DNA from 2 places in the Synechococcus sp. MIT S9507 genome. Region 2 is predicted to be linked to the other one. Evidence: predicted binding sites of a transcription regulator. Region 2 holds the regulator's gene; the other holds the start of a gene.
What was found. The regulator NtcA, encoded in region 2, controls nitrogen genes in cyanobacteria. The targets are predictions, from matches to a motif close to GTANCNNNNGNTAC.
Positions count from the first base shown of each region.

Region 1: a site for NtcA is predicted at 4,434-4,447, ahead of SIB83_RS07455 (anthranilate phosphoribosyltransferase family protein). Genes of this name have one in related genera too.

Region 1 is NZ_CP138970.1:1,420,264-1,428,593, reverse strand. It holds gene SIB83_RS07475 (ferredoxin--nitrite reductase) at 67-1,614, shown strand; gene SIB83_RS07470 (formate/nitrite transporter family protein) at 1,925-2,815, shown strand; gene SIB83_RS07465 (HEAT repeat domain-containing protein) at 2,825-3,556, shown strand; gene cynS (cyanase) at 3,630-4,082, opposite strand; gene SIB83_RS07455 (anthranilate phosphoribosyltransferase family protein) at 4,499-5,569, shown strand; gene SIB83_RS07450 (N-acetyltransferase family protein) at 5,530-5,997, opposite strand; gene SIB83_RS07445 (MFS transporter) at 5,996-7,294, shown strand; gene ppk1 (polyphosphate kinase 1) at 7,372-8,330, shown strand, end outside.
Region 2 is NZ_CP138970.1:1,025,389-1,033,718, forward strand. It holds gene SIB83_RS05550 (thioredoxin domain-containing protein) at 1-342, shown strand, start outside; gene thyX (FAD-dependent thymidylate synthase) at 410-1,135, shown strand; gene dcd (dCTP deaminase) at 1,165-1,758, opposite strand; gene SIB83_RS05565 (cob(I)yrinic acid a,c-diamide adenosyltransferase) at 1,758-2,366, opposite strand; gene rph (ribonuclease PH) at 2,511-3,236, shown strand; gene ntcA (global nitrogen regulator NtcA) at 3,312-4,046, shown strand; gene SIB83_RS05580 (DUF3084 domain-containing protein) at 4,105-5,316, shown strand; gene SIB83_RS05585 (resolvase) at 5,313-5,750, shown strand; gene SIB83_RS05590 (DUF3146 family protein) at 5,728-5,985, opposite strand; gene pth (aminoacyl-tRNA hydrolase) at 5,985-6,614, opposite strand; gene SIB83_RS05600 (TatA/E family twin arginine-targeting protein translocase) at 6,621-6,860, opposite strand; gene psbH (photosystem II reaction center phosphoprotein PsbH) at 6,927-7,082, opposite strand; gene psbN (photosystem II protein N) at 7,169-7,309, shown strand; gene SIB83_RS05615 (alpha-mannosidase) at 7,297-8,330, opposite strand, start outside.

The sequences.
Region 1 (8,330 bases), 390 kb from region 2:
ATCTTGACCCTTTGATTGATCTACAGCAATTCATGATCAATCATTTGCCCCTCGCTGAACAAGATCATGACGATTAGCTCTCCTTCCAGGCCTTATCTGGATGGCAAGAAGCTTAATAAGATTGAACAGAACAAGTCGGCCAAAGATGGCCTGCTGGTTGGTAGTGAAATTGAGAAGTTTGCTGAAATGGGCTGGGAGCAGGTTGATGAAACCGATCTTCAACTGCGCTTGAAATGGTATGGAATGTTTTGGCGTCCAAAAACGCCAGGCAAATTCATGCTGCGCCTGCGGGTTCCCAACGGTGTACTCTCTGCCCAACAGTTACGCGTCATCGGCTCCATTGTTGAACGCTATGGCGAAAACGGCAGCTGTGACATCACCACCAGGCAGAACTTGCAACTGAGAGGAGTGCTTCTTGGCGACCTGCCGGAAATCCTCAAGCGGCTTGAAGAAGCTGATCTGAGTACGATCCAGTCGGGTTTTGATAATCCCCGCAATGTCACCGGAAACCCAATTGCTGGAATTGATCCACAGGAAATCCTCGATACCAGACCTTACACAGATGAACTAGAAAACTTTTTAACCAATCACCGCAAAGGCAATCCTGAATACTCCAATCTCCCCAGAAAGTGGAATACGGCAGTTGCCGGTGCAAAAGACAATTTCCTTCTTCACAACGACATTGCCTTCCATCCGGTCGAAAAAGATGGCGTAATGGGTTTCGGTGTGTGGATTGGTGGCATTCTTTCATCACAGATGAATGCCTACGCCATCCCCCTGAATGCCTGGGTCAAGCCAGATGAAATTTGCCGGCTGACCGATACGGTAATTCGGCTCTGGAGAGATAACGGAGAGCGCAACAAGCGCCCGAAAGGACGATTCAGAATGTATCTCGATGAAGTTGGCCACGACAACTTCCGCAAACAGGTTGAAGAACAGTTCGGACCGTTAACACCCGATCCCGGGTCTGTCTTTGACACCACACCCCGATCGCACTACGGCATTCACCCGCAGAAACAGGAAGGGTTGGTCTTTGCTGGGCTCCACGTTCCTGTTGGTCGCCTGACAGCGCAGGATCTTCATGATCTGGCAACGGCGAGCATCACCTACGGAAGTGGAGAAGTGCGGCTCACTGAAGATCAGAACGTGATCATTGTTGGACTACCGCAAGCACAGGTCGAAGCGTTTGAAAACGATCCCCTGCTCGAACGATTTCCGCTCAAGCCTGGTGCGATTTCGGCTGGCACCGTGTCATGCACAGGAAGCACCTATTGCGGATTCGCACTGACCAACACCAAAGATCAAGCCTTGGCCGCTGCCAAAGAGCTCGATCAGGAGCTTGATCTGCCAGAAGAACTGAAAATTCACTGGACAGGTTGCCCCAACAGCTGCGGGCAGGCCTACATGGGTGCAATCGGCCTGACAGGCGCCAAAGCCAAGAACAGTGAGGGCAAAACAGATGATGGCTACACGATGACCCTTGGTGGATCACAGGGACCCAATCCAACGGTGGGTGAATTGCATCAGAAGGCCATTCCGGCCGAAAACATTAAAGAGGTTCTGCGCGACGTGCTGATTGAACGGTTCGGTGCCAAACCACGAACCAAAGGTTGAAACAGGTGCAGAGATCAGTCGTTTTGCCGTGTTGGTGCTGACTTTTTGAGGCCATCACAGCCAAACCAATCATTCAACAAATTTACATCGTTATTTGTATGTCTAGCAACAGCGATTTTTTCTCAAGACTGGTCAACTGGTTTTCGAAAGCTGGTCAAGACAAACAACCGATTTCACGGGCTGAGCATCAGCAGGATGCGTTTTCCAGATTCATGAACAAGATCAGCGGCTAACTGTTGATCTCAGGACTCGATCAACTGCTTCATTTCTTCTTAACCGCATTGAACTCATGAGTGTGACTGCTTCACAGATGGACTACGTCCTACCCAATGAACTTGTCGACGGCATGATCGGCGCCGGCGGCAAAAAATCCACCGTCAGCGTCAAAAACCTCTTGCTCAGGGGATTTTATTCGGGAGCGATCCTTGGCCTGGCCGTGATCCTTGCACTCACAGTAGGGCTCAAAAGTGGACAACCATGGTTGGGCTCGCTGCTCTTCCCATTCGGTTTCGCCAGCATTGTCTTGTTTGGCATGGAGTTGGTCACAGGTAACTTTGCTCTTCTGCCAATGGCCACCTGGGCAGGGAAAAGCACCTGGAGTGCAACCTTTCGAAACTGGGGTTGGGTGTGGCTCGGCAACTGGATCGGAACTGCAGTTGTGGCAGTTCTGATGGCAATCAGCCTGACCAGCGGAGGAACTGTCGATCCTGCATCAGCTGCTGAAGGTGGAGGAATGTGGCAACAGGTGGCAGCAAAAATCATCGCGTTGAATAAAACCAACGTTGTTGTCAAATATGAGAATCTTCAGTCAATGGGATTCTTCCTGGCCATTATTCGAGGTTTGATCGCAAACTGGCTGGTGTGCCTCGGTGTGACCATGGCCCTGGTCAGTAAAAGTGTGCCTGGAAAGATTCTGGCTTGCTGGCTACCCATTACAGCGTTCCAATCAATGGGGATGGAGCACATTGTGGTCAACCAGTTTCTGCACACCGCCGGGCCAATCCTCGGATCTGGAGTTCCCTTCTGGAAATGCATTTTCTGGAACTTCCTGCCCGTCACCATTGGCAACATCATTGGCGGCATGGTGTTCATCGGCATGCTCTTTTACAGCACCTACCGCACCAACATCGAAAACGTGCTGCCAAGTGAACATGATGACAAACTGGAACGTGAACTGGCCGCTGAGCTTGGCGCCCGTTGATTGACATCTGTGTCTTTACCCGAGAATGAAGCCGTTCTCTGGGAACGGCTTTCAAAATCACGACGTGCTCCATTGGAGCCCGAGTGGCTGGGGGAGGTTTACTCTCCCAGCTTTTCAGTTGAGCTTCGCCGTGCACTCTGCGAAAAACTTGGAATGCTGGCTGAACAAGGCTGGCCAATCATTGAACGATTGATTAAGCAGCATGGAGCATTCCCTGATCTTGTTCTGGCCGCCGGACTGTGCCACCAGCAAGGAGCGAGGGACTGGCTGCTTGATCAACTGAAAAACAGCTCCGAATTCGCTGAAGTCAACCTCTGCATCCTTGAGGCATTGTCTTGCTGGGGTGCAGATGTTCCAGAACATGTGGTGAAGGAGTGTTTGCATCACCCCGGACAACATCATCGCTTGGCGGGCTTGCAGTTAGTTGGCTTCCGCGCCCACAGCCTGAGCGACGAGGAATTACTCGTGTTGTGTAATGAACCCCTCAACGATTTCAGGGATCCAGTGGTGATCGCCGCGATTCGGGTGTTGCAACGCAGGGATGGGGCAGCGATCAGTGAACGCCTATCGAATCTGTGCAAAACCGGATCCGACCATGTCGCTGCCGCTGCGTTCCGGGCCCTGGGCTGCATCGCAACTCCGATCAGTCAACGTTGCCTGAAAGAGCTCAGTCAAACCCTCAGTAGTGAATCACGCAAACAATTGGCCTGCCAACAGCTGCAACAGCAATTTCGAAGCTGAACAAACAAAAGCCCGACTGATGTCGGGCTTGAAAGGTTGATGACACTTCTTCGATAAAAACCAGAAAGTGGAATCACCACTTTTTGTATGGAAGGAACTTTCCGCACATCGTAATCTGTACACGTTCACCCTTCGGATCTTCAATTTTGTCCACATCCAGGGTGAAATCGATAGCACTCATAATTCCATCTCCAAACTTTTCCTGAATCACATCCTTCAGCGGCATGCCATACACCTGCATGATCTCGTAAAAGCGATAGATCAGGGGATCGGTTGGGATCACGGGCTCCAGACTGCCTTTGGTCGGAAACTCCTGAATCGCAGCTGTGATTGCAGGGTCCAACGACAACAGGGACGCCAGCTTCTCCGCCTCATCAGCAGAGGCTGTGGCCTGTCCATAGAACAGAGAAGCAATCCAGACCTCATCGAGCCCAAGAGCTGCCTCAAGATCCGCGAAACTCATCCCTTTCGCTTTTTTGGCAGCCATCAACGAAGCGGTCAATGTGCTCGGCGATGGGGCCGCCAGTGATGGCGTGGACACAGACGAAACAGTCATAAAAAATACTGAAATCCAGACGACACTGTCGCGTCTTGCACCAGGAAACAGCTACAAAGACAACCAAAACAGAAACCCATTTTGGATGCATTAACTACATCTCGATGGATCCAGAACTGCTGTATTGGATCCACTGAACGTGTGATTGATGAACACTTTTTTTCGCACACTCGCCACACTGCTGAATCGCCAAAACCACAACTCAGACGTCAAAACAAGTATGGTGCTAGAGCGGCTCTATTACGCCGATGGTCGCCATAACCCCAGCCACCCTAAACATGGACGCTTCGAAGGGCTTTCGATGCTCGCGTGAAGCGATCGGTAGCAATCGCTACCCCTAAAAGTGACCTCTCTGCAGAACACTGCATGAAGCGTTGGTATGGCCCTTGACAAGCACTGTCTGCAACGGCCGCGAACGCTTCAAACAGCATCTCCGCAAAATCGGGAGCGGCGAACACACCAGCAAAGGCTTGAGCCGAGAGGAAGCCGCAGATGCTTTGGCACTCATGCTCAGGGAGGAGGCCACGCCAGCACAGATTGGTGCTTTCCTGATTGCTCATCGCATTCGCCGGCCGGAGCCCCAGGAGCTCACCGGCATGCTCGACACCTATCGATCGTTGGGGCCCGTTGTTCACAGTCCTCCGGCTCAGAGAAGACCGCTCTGCTTCGGCATGCCATTTGACGGTCGGACCAGAACGGCGCCCATTTACCCACTCACCAGCCTGGCACTGGTGGCTTGCGGTCAACCGGTCGTCCTGCAGGGGGGTGACCGCATGCCGATCAAATACGGCATCACAGCCCTCGATCTGTTCCGCCTTCTGGATCTGAATCTGGGTGGACTGCCCCTGAGCGCTGTTCAGGAAGGGTTCAACACACATGGCTTCGCACTCATCCATCAACCGGATCATTTCGCCATCGCCGAAACGCTGATTGATTACCGCGAGCAGCTGGGTAAACGGCCTCCTGTGGCCAGCCTCGAGCTTCTGTGGACAGCCCACCAGGGAGATCACCTTCTTGTGAGTGGGTTTGTGCACCCACCAACCGAGAGCCGGGCCTGGGAAGCACTCAGGCTCGCCGGCGAAACCGACCTGCTCACTGTGAAAGGCCTGGAAGGAGGAACAGATCTTCCCATCGGTCGGGCCTGCATCACAGCCCGAGTCCGCGATGGACGGGCTGAACGTCTGATCCTTCACCCCCGCGATCATGGATGCCACAACGCAGACCTGGAATGGTCGTCGGAAAGCACCTGGAAGAGACAAGCCATCGAAGCGCTCAGAAACCGTGGTCCCCTGAGCGAAGCCCTGCGCTGGAACGCAGGTGCCTATCTCTGGAACGCTGGCCTGAGCGACAATCTCGATTCGGGCATTGCGATGGCCACCACCGCGCTCGAGCAAGGTCGAGCACTGGATCAGCTTGATCAGCTGCGCAGCTTGCCCAGTGCTTTGTGCATCCGGTAGCGCTCAAAGGGCACTCCAGCAATCGTGATCGTTTCCGGAGCAACGAGGCTCCAGCCATAGCGCTCAAACAACGGACGACTGAACTGACTGGCTTCGGTGCGCAGAGATCTGACGCCGTCAACGATCGCATCAGCTTCAAGTCTCTCGAGGAGCGCTTTGCCATGGCCCTGACGTGCAGCACGGCCCCGGCAATAGAGAAGGGCAAGTCGATCCATCGGATAACGCATCGCAAAAGCGGCATCCTCACCACTGATCCAGCCCGAGCCCTGCTTCAGGGTTTGATCCAGCACACCCGGCAACCAGGCGAGTGCTGCCCACGACTTCACCTGCTGATCCGAATACAGCTGTGGGGCCTGACTCTCGATGGCATCGGCATAGATCTCCCTGAGAAGGATCTCGTCCGCTGGAAGGATCAAACGCAGGGCCATGGCCGATGCCTATGGGAATGTGAGTCTCACCTGCCCAGCGGCTGCCTTGCAGCGACCACGCATTCCAACCCTGCTCAGCGCCTTTCTGACGCTGCTCAATGACCGACTCAGCGAAAGCATTTTTCTGCCATTACTGCCTTTTCTGCTCGAAGACTTCAGCAGCGATGGCAGCACGGTGGGACTTCTCTCAGGCACCTACGCAATCTCACAGTTCGCCGTTGCTCCCTTGATCGGCGCCCTCAGTGACCGCTTCGGGCGTAAACCGGTCATCAGTCTCTGCGTGTTTGGCTCGGTCATCGGCATGGGCCTGTTCGCCACCACCCTGACCCTGCCCTGGCAGGAATTCTTACCAGGGGCCGCTGCTGCAGGCCTGCCTCTCGCGATGTTGTTTCTGGCGCGAATCATTGATGGAGCCAGCGGGGGCACAGCCGCCACAGCCACGGCTGTCTTGGCAGACATCACCACACCGGAAAACCGTGCCAAAGCCTTCGGCCTCATTGGCGTGGCTTTCGGTCTCGGGTTTGTCCTGGGTCCTGGTCTTGGTGGAGTGCTTGGAGATATCAACCGCATCCTTCCCGCCTGGGCTGCAACAGCCTTTGCAGTCACGAACTTGATCGTTGTGCTGGGACTCCTTCCCGAAACCCATCCGATGCAGGCCCGCAAACAACTGCCCCGCAGACGCGAGCTCAACCCAATCACCCTGCTTGCACGTGTCTTTGCCAAGCCAGAGGTGCGTCGCCTCTCGATCGCTTTCTTTGGCTTCTTTATGGCCTTCAACGGTTTCACAACGGTTCTGGTGCTGTATCTGCGCAAGAGTTTCAACTGGACTGAGGGCATGGCAGGAGCCGCATTCGCCCTGGTCGGAGTCATCGCAATGGTGGTTCAGGGAGGATTGATAGGCCCACTGGTGAAACGCTTCGGAGAGCTCCGCCTGACCCTTGTCGGTCTTGGACTTCTGACGTCCGGATGCCTGTTGGTGCCCTTAGCAACTCCTAACAACTCAGTTCCAGTGGTTTACACCGCAGTGTCGTTGCTCGCACTGGGCACCGGACTTGTGAGCCCCTGCTTGCGAGCCCTGGTCTCACGTCGACTCGGCAGCGATGGCCAGGGATCAGCCCTGGGCGGTCTACAAGGTCTGCAAAGCCTTGGAACATTTCTGGGCGCCTCCGCCGCTGGCTTCAGTTACGACCGCGTTGGGGTCACCAGTCCCTTCTGGTTCGGCAGTGTGATGTTGCTCGGAGTTGCCTTGCTTGTTGCTGGCAGTCTTCGTGGTGGACCTCAGGCAAAGCTGATCTGAAAATCCGGAGCGTCCTGCAGTTGCAAGGTGATTGCTACCTTGCGGCCAACAGCTTTCGCACCCACCTCTCTTCTGTGATGGCAGAGCGTTCCCTGGATCCTGATCACTACATCAACCGGGAACTCAGTTGGATCGCCTTCAACGAACGCGTGCTGATTCAGGCCCTGGATGAGCGCACCCCTCTTTTGGAGCAGGCGAAATTCAGCGCCATTTTCAGCAACAACCTCGATGAATTTTTCATGGTGAGGGTGGCCTCCCTCAAGGCTCAGGTGGAAGCGGGCATTGAGAAGCGCAGCGAGGATGGCCGCACGCCGCTGGAACAGCTACAGGCCATACGAAACCACCTCACACCTCTTCTGGAACGCCAGCAGGAGCATTACCGCAGTCAACTCAGGCGTGAACTGCTTCACCATGGCGCCCATCTACTCGACTACAAACAGCTCAACGAACGCCAACGACTCTGGGTAGACAACTACTTCCAAACAGCAATCTTTCCAGTGCTGACACCTCTGGCAGTGGATCCCGCTCACCCCTTCCCTTTCGTGAGCAACCTCAGCCTGAATGTCGCAGCTCTTATTGATGACCCGGACACCGGACAGCGTCTGCTCGCCCGGGTGAAGGTACCTCAGACAATCCTGCCCCGATTCGTCGCCATCCCGGTCGATCTCGCAGACGAGGAATCAGAGACTGTGCACACGGCCGTTCCTCTCGAGCAGGTGGTGGCCTTCAACCTCGGCCTTCTCTTCCCAGGCATGAGCATCGAGGGGCACTATTTCTTCCGCGTCACCAGGGATGCGGATCTGGAACTGCGCGACCTCGAAGCTGATGATCTGATGATCGCCATTGAGCAAGGGCTGCGCAAGCGACGCATGGGTGGCGAAGTGGTGCGACTCGAGGTTGCTGATGGAATGCCGCAGGACGTCATCGAGATGCTGATGGATGGCATGTCCGTTGAGGAAGCGGATCTCTACAGAGTTGATGGACCTCTGGGCCTCGACGATCTGTTCGGGCTGATGGGAATTCCATTGCCCCGACT
Region 2 (8,330 bases):
GACTGGTGTGAGGTCTGCCGCGAAATGGCTCCAGCGATGCTTGAGGTTGAACAACGCCACAGTGCCGATCTGGATGTGGTTCTGGTCAACATCGACAACCCGCGCTGGCTGGACCTGACTGATCGTTACGACGTGACAGGCATTCCTCAGCTGAACCTGTTCTCTGCGGACGGCACCATGCGTGGTCGATCACTCGGCGGCCGCAGTGAAACCGAGCTGGATTCCATTGCAACTGCCTTGATGGACGGCAGCCCACTTCCAGCTTTGGCTGGCTTTGGCAGTACCAGTCCTCTCCCTGAGACGGCCACGAAGGATTCCACCGGCCCACGAAGTCACGCGTAATTCCAGTCATGGCCGACCGAAAAGGCGATGATCAACCCATATCCCGTACCCGAAACCTCAAAACCTCATGGATTCCCGCTTCCGGGTCGAACTGATCGCCGCTACACCCAATCCTCAGCAGAGCGTGTACGCCGGCATGCACCAGGACTACAGCGAAGGTTTCGTGGTGATGGAACGCGACCAGTGGCCGAACGAAACAAGGGCCGGGGAGATTTGCATCAAGCGGTTGCTTGGTGGAATGAAAGGCCATTACGGCCCGCTGGAACATGCCCAGATCGTGCTGAACGTGGGCTGGTTCCCTCATTCGGTGATGCAGCAGGCTCGGACGCACAGGGTCGGGGTGAGTTTTGATGTTCAATCGATGCGCTACACCGGTGAACGCATCTGCCGGGCTGCGGACGGAGAACTGGATCTCGAGGAAGTGTTCTATCTGCGTCCGGTGGGGGAGTACCGAGACCGACTGGGCAAGAAATACACCTACGCCGATGAACAACGATGCATCGATCTGAAACTCTGCCAACAGGCGGCGGAACGCTACCGCGATCTGTTACGGGAAGGCTTCTCAGAAGAACATGCCAGAGGAATTCTGCCCTTTGACTACCGACAGCATTTTGTTGTCAGTTTCAGTCTGCGCGCTTTCCTTCACTTCCTTGACCTGCGCTCCAAACTCGATGCACAACAGGAAATCAGAGAGCTCTGTGATCTGATGTGGCCCCATCTGCAGAGCTGGGCGCCTGAGTTCGCTGACTGGTACGAAAAAAACAGACTGCACAAGGCTCGTCTGGCGCCCTGATCGGGGCGGAACTGACCATTCCTGGCGATTCAAATCTTGGCGAGCGTCACTTTCTCAGGTTGATGTTGATATTTGCCCTGCCGATCGCTGTAGGTGGTGTCACACGGATCACCCTCAAAAAACAGCAGCTGACAGATCCCTTCATTGGCATAAATGCGGCAGTCAGCTCCTGAACTGTTGCTGAATTCGAGTGTGAGATGCCCTTCCCAGCTGGCTTCAGCTGGAGTGGTGTTCACAATGATTCCCAGCCGTGCATAGGTGCTCTTGCCGAGACAGATCACGGTGATATTCGGCGGAACCTTCATCTTTTCCAGAGCCACACCGAGGCCATAGGAATGGGCGGGAAGGATGAAATAGTCACCATCTTCGTCATGGTGAAGCTCAGTGGGCTCAAGGTTGGCAGGATTGAACCGCTTGGGATTCATCACTGTTCCAGGAACATGCTTGAAAATCAGGAATTCCTTAGCTGACAAACGCAGGTCGTACCCGTACGAGGAGCAGCCGAAGCTGAGAACAGGTGAAAGTTTCTGCTCAGGATCCAGATGTCGGATCAAGCCTTTCTGAAAGGGTTCGAGCATGCCCGAGGCAGCCTGTTCAGTGATCCATCGGTCGTTCTTGAGCATCAGAACCCCCTTCGCAGTTCGGTCACTTGATCCGCAAGACCCATGAGAGATTCAGGGATTGACGGTCCTGTGATGATCACATCCATGGAACCAGGGCGTGCTTCCAGGCTGTCGCGCACCTCTTTCTCAACGAGATAACCGAGCGCAATGGCCAATCCGAGTTCATCGAGCACCAACTGATCGAGATCTCCGCAGGCCAGGTGGCGGCTGCAGAGCCGCCAGATCGCCTGCACGGCATCCACTGCCGCAGCGTCAGATGAGCCGACTGGATCCGACAGACATCCCATCACGGCGGGTCTTGTCCACACCATGCGATCACAGAGCGTGATCGCGGCATCAGGGCCCTGGGCGACGCCGCCTTTCAGGAACTGCATCACAGCGACACGACTGCCAAGCCCTGCGGAACGCATGGCCTGACTGAGCACTGTGCCGAAACTGCCTCGATAGGGGGCGGTGTGAACCTGCAACTGCCCTTCCGGGGCCACCAGATGCAGCGGATGCTGAGGCTGGAGTGAGGGCAGTGGGTGCAGGCCGGCACGATTCAGATCCCGATGATCAGCACCGCTCTGCCCACGGGATCGATGGCTGGGGCTCAGGCTTGCGGTCATCTGGGTCGCTTCCGTCGTGGCTGGAATCAAAACAACCCAGCGGAACTTGAATCTAGCGGCGAAAGCGCAAATCACAATCCCTTTGACACCATCCATGGTGTCTCCACTCCAACTGGCAGGCTCAGGATTCCGAGCCGTCTCCCCATGAGCGACACCCAGCGCAACGATGGTCGCCAGCCATCCGATCTCAGAGCTTTCTCGATTGACTGGGATCCCATGGGTTTCGCTCTGAGCTCAGTGATCGTGCGCACTGGACGCACCACCGTGCTCTGCAGCGTCTGCCAGGAAGTCGGCGTCCCACGCTGGAGAAGGGATCAGGGACTGGGGTGGCTGAGCGCCGAATATCGCCTGCTGCCCGGATCCACCCCAGATCGTCAACGCAGAGAACTGATGAAACTGTCAGGACGCACCCAGGAGATCCAGCGTCTGATCGGTCGCAGTCTTCGCGCCGCGATCGACATGAAGGCATTGGGAGAGAACACTCTGCTGATCGACTGCGATGTGATTCAGGCAGATGCAGGGACCAGAACAGCGGCCATCACCGGTGCATGGCTCGCCCTGAAGAAGGCCTGTGAAAGGCTGCTGGCGCAGGGCCGCATCAGCACCAATCCGGTCGTCAACCAGGTGGCGGCAGTCTCTGTAGGCCTGGTCGAGGGGAATCCTCTGCTTGATCTGGACTACAGCGAAGACAGTCGGGCCGATGTGGATCTCAATGTGGTGATGAACAACGCCGGTGATCTGCTGGAGCTGCAGGGGACTGCCGAGGGCGCACCATTCAGTCGCAGGCAGCTCAACAGCCTGCTGGACCTAGCCGAACCAGGGCTCCAGCAACTCATGGCTGCACAACTGAATGCACTGCATGGCGACTGAGCCGGGAGAACCGTGTTCGTTGCTACAGGGTGACCGCGCATCGCTCCTTAACTTCCCCGCATTGATGCGTTGGTCATGGCCGAAGTGATGCGCGGCTTCAGTCGGACCGCTCCCCAGCCTGGGCGATCCGCAGAGACAAGCCTGATCAATGCCCCCAACCCCGCCAGCCGCACCCTGCTGGAAGTGATCCGTGATCTGGAGGGTGCCAGCACCGAAATGGTGGAACGGAACAAAACGATCTTTTTCCCCGGTGACCCTGCCGAGCGCGTGTATCTGATCCGACGAGGCGCTGTGCGTCTATCGAGGGTGTACGAGTCGGGTGAGGAGATCACCGTTGCCCTGTTGAGAGAAAACAGCCTGTTCGGTGTTCTCTCACTGCTCACCGGACATCGATCCGATCGCTTTTATCACTCCGTGGCCTTCACCAGGGTGGAAATGGTGACGGCACCAGCCAGCTCCGTGCGCCAGGCGATCGAAGCGGACACCAGCGTGGGATTGCTATTGCTCCAGGGTCTCTCCAGCAGAATTCTTCAGACAGAAACCATGATTGAGACCCTCACACACCGGGACATGTCCTCCCGTCTGGTGAGTTTTCTGCTTGTTCTCTGCAGGGACTTCGGCATGCCTGGATCCCAGGGCATCACCATTGACCTGCGCCTGTCTCATCAGGCCATCGCTGAAGCGATCGGATCCACACGCGTGACCATCACACGCCTGCTCGGGGATCTACGCAATTCAGGCCTAGTCGAAATTGACCGCAAGAAGATCACCGTTCTTGATCCGATTGCACTGGCCAAGCGTTTCAGTTAACCCCTCGACAGGTGAAAATGGGCAGCATTCCGGCGGCCCGCCGCATGTTTGACCGACCGTGACCGGCTGGCTTCTGCTGCTGTCCCTGCTGATCCTCGGCGGGGTGCTCTCCACCCTTGGCGATCGACTCGGCTCAAGGGTCGGCAAAGCGCGACTGAGCCTGTTCGGTCTTCGCCCACGTCAAACCGCTGTGGTGATCACTGTGCTCACGGGGAGCCTGATCAGTGCCCTTTCGCTCGGGCTGATGCTTCTGGTGAGCCGCCAGCTGCGCGTTGGTCTGTTTGAACTCAATGATCTCGAAGCTCGTCTGCGCAGCAGCCGCTCTGATCTGAAGGGAAGCCGCAAAGCTCAGCGAAAGGCCCGTGAGCAACTCGAAGAAGCTCGTGCCGATGAAATCAAAGCCAGAAAAATTCTGGCTGATGCCCAGGCACGGGCCAGCAAGCTGCGCAGCACACTTCAACCCCTGCAGGAACAGACTCGGCGACTGGAGGCGGAACGGCGGAGACTCAGCCAGGACGTCCGCAACCGCGATGCTGAAATCCAGCGAACCGATGATGAACTGAACGCTGTACGCGAACGGATCAGCTCCGGTGAAGCGGAGCTTCAGTTGCTTGAGGAGAACCTGCTGGCGCTGCGTCGGGGAGATGTGGCCATCAGCAGTGGTCAGCCACTTGCCACTGTCACACTCAAGCTGGATCGTCCAGATCAAGCCCGGCAGGTGATTGACCAGGTGCTGAGGGAAGCCAATCTTCAGGCCTTTCAGAAGGTTCTGCCTGGACAATCGCCGGATCGCCAGATCATCCTCGTGCCGCGCCAGGACATTGAACGGTTGGAAAAAGCCATCCGCAAACCTGGCACCTGGGTGGTGCTGCTGCGCTCAGCGGCGAATGTGCTGCGAGGAGAGAGCGTGGTTTACGCCTTTCCGGATGTGCGGCCCAATGTGGCCATCACCGTCGCAGGGGAAACCCTTGCCAAGACAGCTCTTGCCAGCCAGGAGACCAAACCGGAAGAGGTGCGAAACCGGGTCAACCTGCTGCTGGCTTCCACGCTGGCGGAAGTACGCCGACGGGGATCTCTCAGCCAGGGGCTTCAGTTTGACGCCAACGCCGTCAACAGACTTGCTCAGCAGCTGACCGAGCGGCGCGGAGGCCGTGTTGAACTCGAGGCTGTGGCCTTGCGTCGCAGTGAAACAGCCGATCCCATCGCCATCGAGCTGCGTCCGAGCAAACCGCTGCGCCCGGCATCAACGTTCCAGGACGACATCCAGTGAGCAGGATCGTGTCGGTTGACCCCGGGCGCAGCAAATGTGGCCTGGTCCTGGTCGACAGTGACAGCAACTGCGTGATCGAGGGGAAAGTTGTTGCCACTGAGGGAGTACACGACATCCTTGAGATCTGGAGCAAGCTGGCACCCATAGAACTCCTGGTGCTGGGGAACGGCACTGCCAGCGAAAGCCTCAGGAACCAGCTTCCTGCAGATCTAGCCATCAAGCTGGTGGATGAGCGTGGCACCACACTTCAAGCACGCAAGCGCTACTGGCAACTTTGGCCTCCGAAGGGATGGCGACGATTGTTACCGAGAGGGTTGCTGTTACCGCCCGTCCAACTGGATGCCGTTGCGGCCCTGGTGATTCTTGAATCCGATCTCGGCCGGATCATCGATTGGCCTGGACCAGCCCCGTTCAGAAACGGGCACGAACAGTGAAGCTGTAGTCGCCGCCGGCCTCCAGCCTGTAATCGGATTTCACAAGGAAGCGAAGCAGTGCGTCCTGAATCAATGCTCTGCCCAGAGAGGGCTCAACGCTCAGCTCACCCCGTTCAAACAACCAATGAAATGTCCAGATGAATCCGCCAGCCTGCACCTCTCCCTGAAGACACTTGTCTCGGAAGCTGTGATGATGCACCCGCAGATGCGCCGTGGTGACAGGCAGAGGTGCCATCAGGCCTGTTCGCCATCAACAGCAGGAGACAGATTCACCGCATTGATGGCATTTCCAGCCCGATCCAGTCCTTGTCGCTGAATGTGATCGAGACCCGACAACACTTCGCGCAGCACGTTCTGAAGCAGAGGTTCCTCAGAACGGTTGAACTGTCCAAGCACATGAGACACCGTACGGGCACGGCGTTCCTCAGGATTGCGACCTGGCGCACCAATGCCAATTCGAAGTCGGGCGAAATCCTGAGTGCCCAGATGCTGGATGGTGCTCTTCAGACCGTTATGTCCTCCTGCACCACCACTGGCTCGAAGGCGCAGCCGTCCTAGAGGCAGATCCATGTCGTCAACGAGCACGATCAGCTGGTCGATCTCCAGATCAAACCAGTCCAATGCTGCTCGAATTGAACGACCACTGTCATTCATATAGGTCTGTGGCATCAACAGTCTGAGTCGATCGCTGCCGTACCCGACATCAGCCAGATCTCCCTGAAGCTTGGACATCGGCTTGAAACGACCACCTTCTCGAGTTGTGAGCAGCTCCAAAGCCATGAACCCGACGTTGTGCCGGGTTGAAGCATATTTTTCACCGGGATTACCCAGACCGACCACCAGACGGAGGCCTCCTCGATTGATCACCGATCAGTCCTCAGAAGCCTTGGTCGTTGTCGCGGAATCCGGGGGAGAGGTAGGTGGAAGTTCCTCAGGATCCGCCATCGCTTTGCTGATCTCTCGCTCGAATTCCTTGGAAGCAGTCTGAAAACCCTTGAGAGTCTTTCCAAGTGTCCGCCCGAATTCAGGCAGACGTTTGGGACCGAACACCAGGAGCGCAACAGCTCCGATGACGGCCATCTCAGGGAGTCCGATGCCGAAGATGTTCATGGAGGTGACCAGCGGACGGGATCAGGCGCCACCATTCCAGTTCACGTTGATTCCCTCGAGGATCAGCTACTGGTTGTAGAGCTGAAGAATCACCAGCAGAAAAACCAGAAACAGCACCATGAAGATGCCCATGACAGGAGTGGTCCCCCAGCCGGGAACAACCTTGCCGTACTCGGAGTTGAGAGGACGGAGCAGATCGCCCAAACGAGTGCGTTGTGCCATAGCGGCCCTGAGGTCTCGGGTGAAGTTCAGCCCCGATACTGTAGTGGTCCCGACCCTGAAGAGGGTCGATCCTGTCGAGAGATGTGATGGAAAGCTCCTCCCCGGCGCTGTCGGTGTCGATCGCGATGTTGACCGCTCTGCTTGGACTCACCGGTTTTGGTGTGTACATATCGTTTGGACCACCGTCGAAGCGGTTGGATGATCCGTTTGACGATCACGACGACTGAGGAATCAATCGAATCTCCTGCAGCGCTCCTGGAGGAATCACGATGGATTGCCGACCATCCCGGATTCTCCAGCCCTCATCCGCTGGTGTCCAGCTGACTCTTGCGCCTCCGGGGTTCAGCAGCTGGATCAGAACCGCACCTATGACGTCAGGGTCGGCCGTGTCCTCTCGAATCGAAACCGGCACCAGTGATCCTGGAAGAGCAGGAAATCCGCGCCAGCGAGCCTGTAGATCAACGGGTCCAAGCCAACCAGGTTCCCGGAAATGAATTGCCGCCTGGGCAAGACCATCCAGGTACCAACCTTTCAAGACAGGCATCAGAGCGAGGCGGTGACGATGTCGACGCTGATCTGCCGATGGATCAGGCCAGGTAGGCCCGCGAAGCAAGGAGATTCCGAGATGCTGTGCCCCGGCATCAACGCCCTGAGGGCCATCAAGCAGTACCCCCAGACCTCCACCTGGAGCTGCATTTTCACTGGCAAGCCAGGAGATCACTGGCACCTCCCAACGGGCCTTTTCACCGGGCGTCGAAGCCACAGCAGGTCGCTCGATCACACCGCCGCTGGTGTCCGCGGCCCAGCGCACCGCTGGCCTTGCGAGAGGGCAGACCATGCGAAGCAGTTCATGGGTCTGACACCAGTCGATGGTCAGTTGCAGTTCAACAGCTGGACTGTCGGCTCGCAGGATCACGTGCATGCGCATCGCGCTGCTCCCGATCAAGCAACGCAGCACGACCCTTGCCACGAGCGGGCCCTGCTCCACAAGCTCCGGTTGCCAGTCGGCATCAATCGGCAGTTGATGCTGCTGGTAATCCCCCGCAACGTCCCACGCATCCCAGAACTCACCTCGATCGCGGTAGCGACAAAGCTGCAGTGGCGACGAGAGCTGATCCACGCCTTGCTGATCCTGCAGTCGAGCCAGTCCTCTGTGGTCCAGCTCGATAGCCAGAAGACCGTTGCAGAGACGCCAGCGCCGCTCGGCGATGACCTTCACCCGCACCGGATTCCGCACTGCAGACTCAG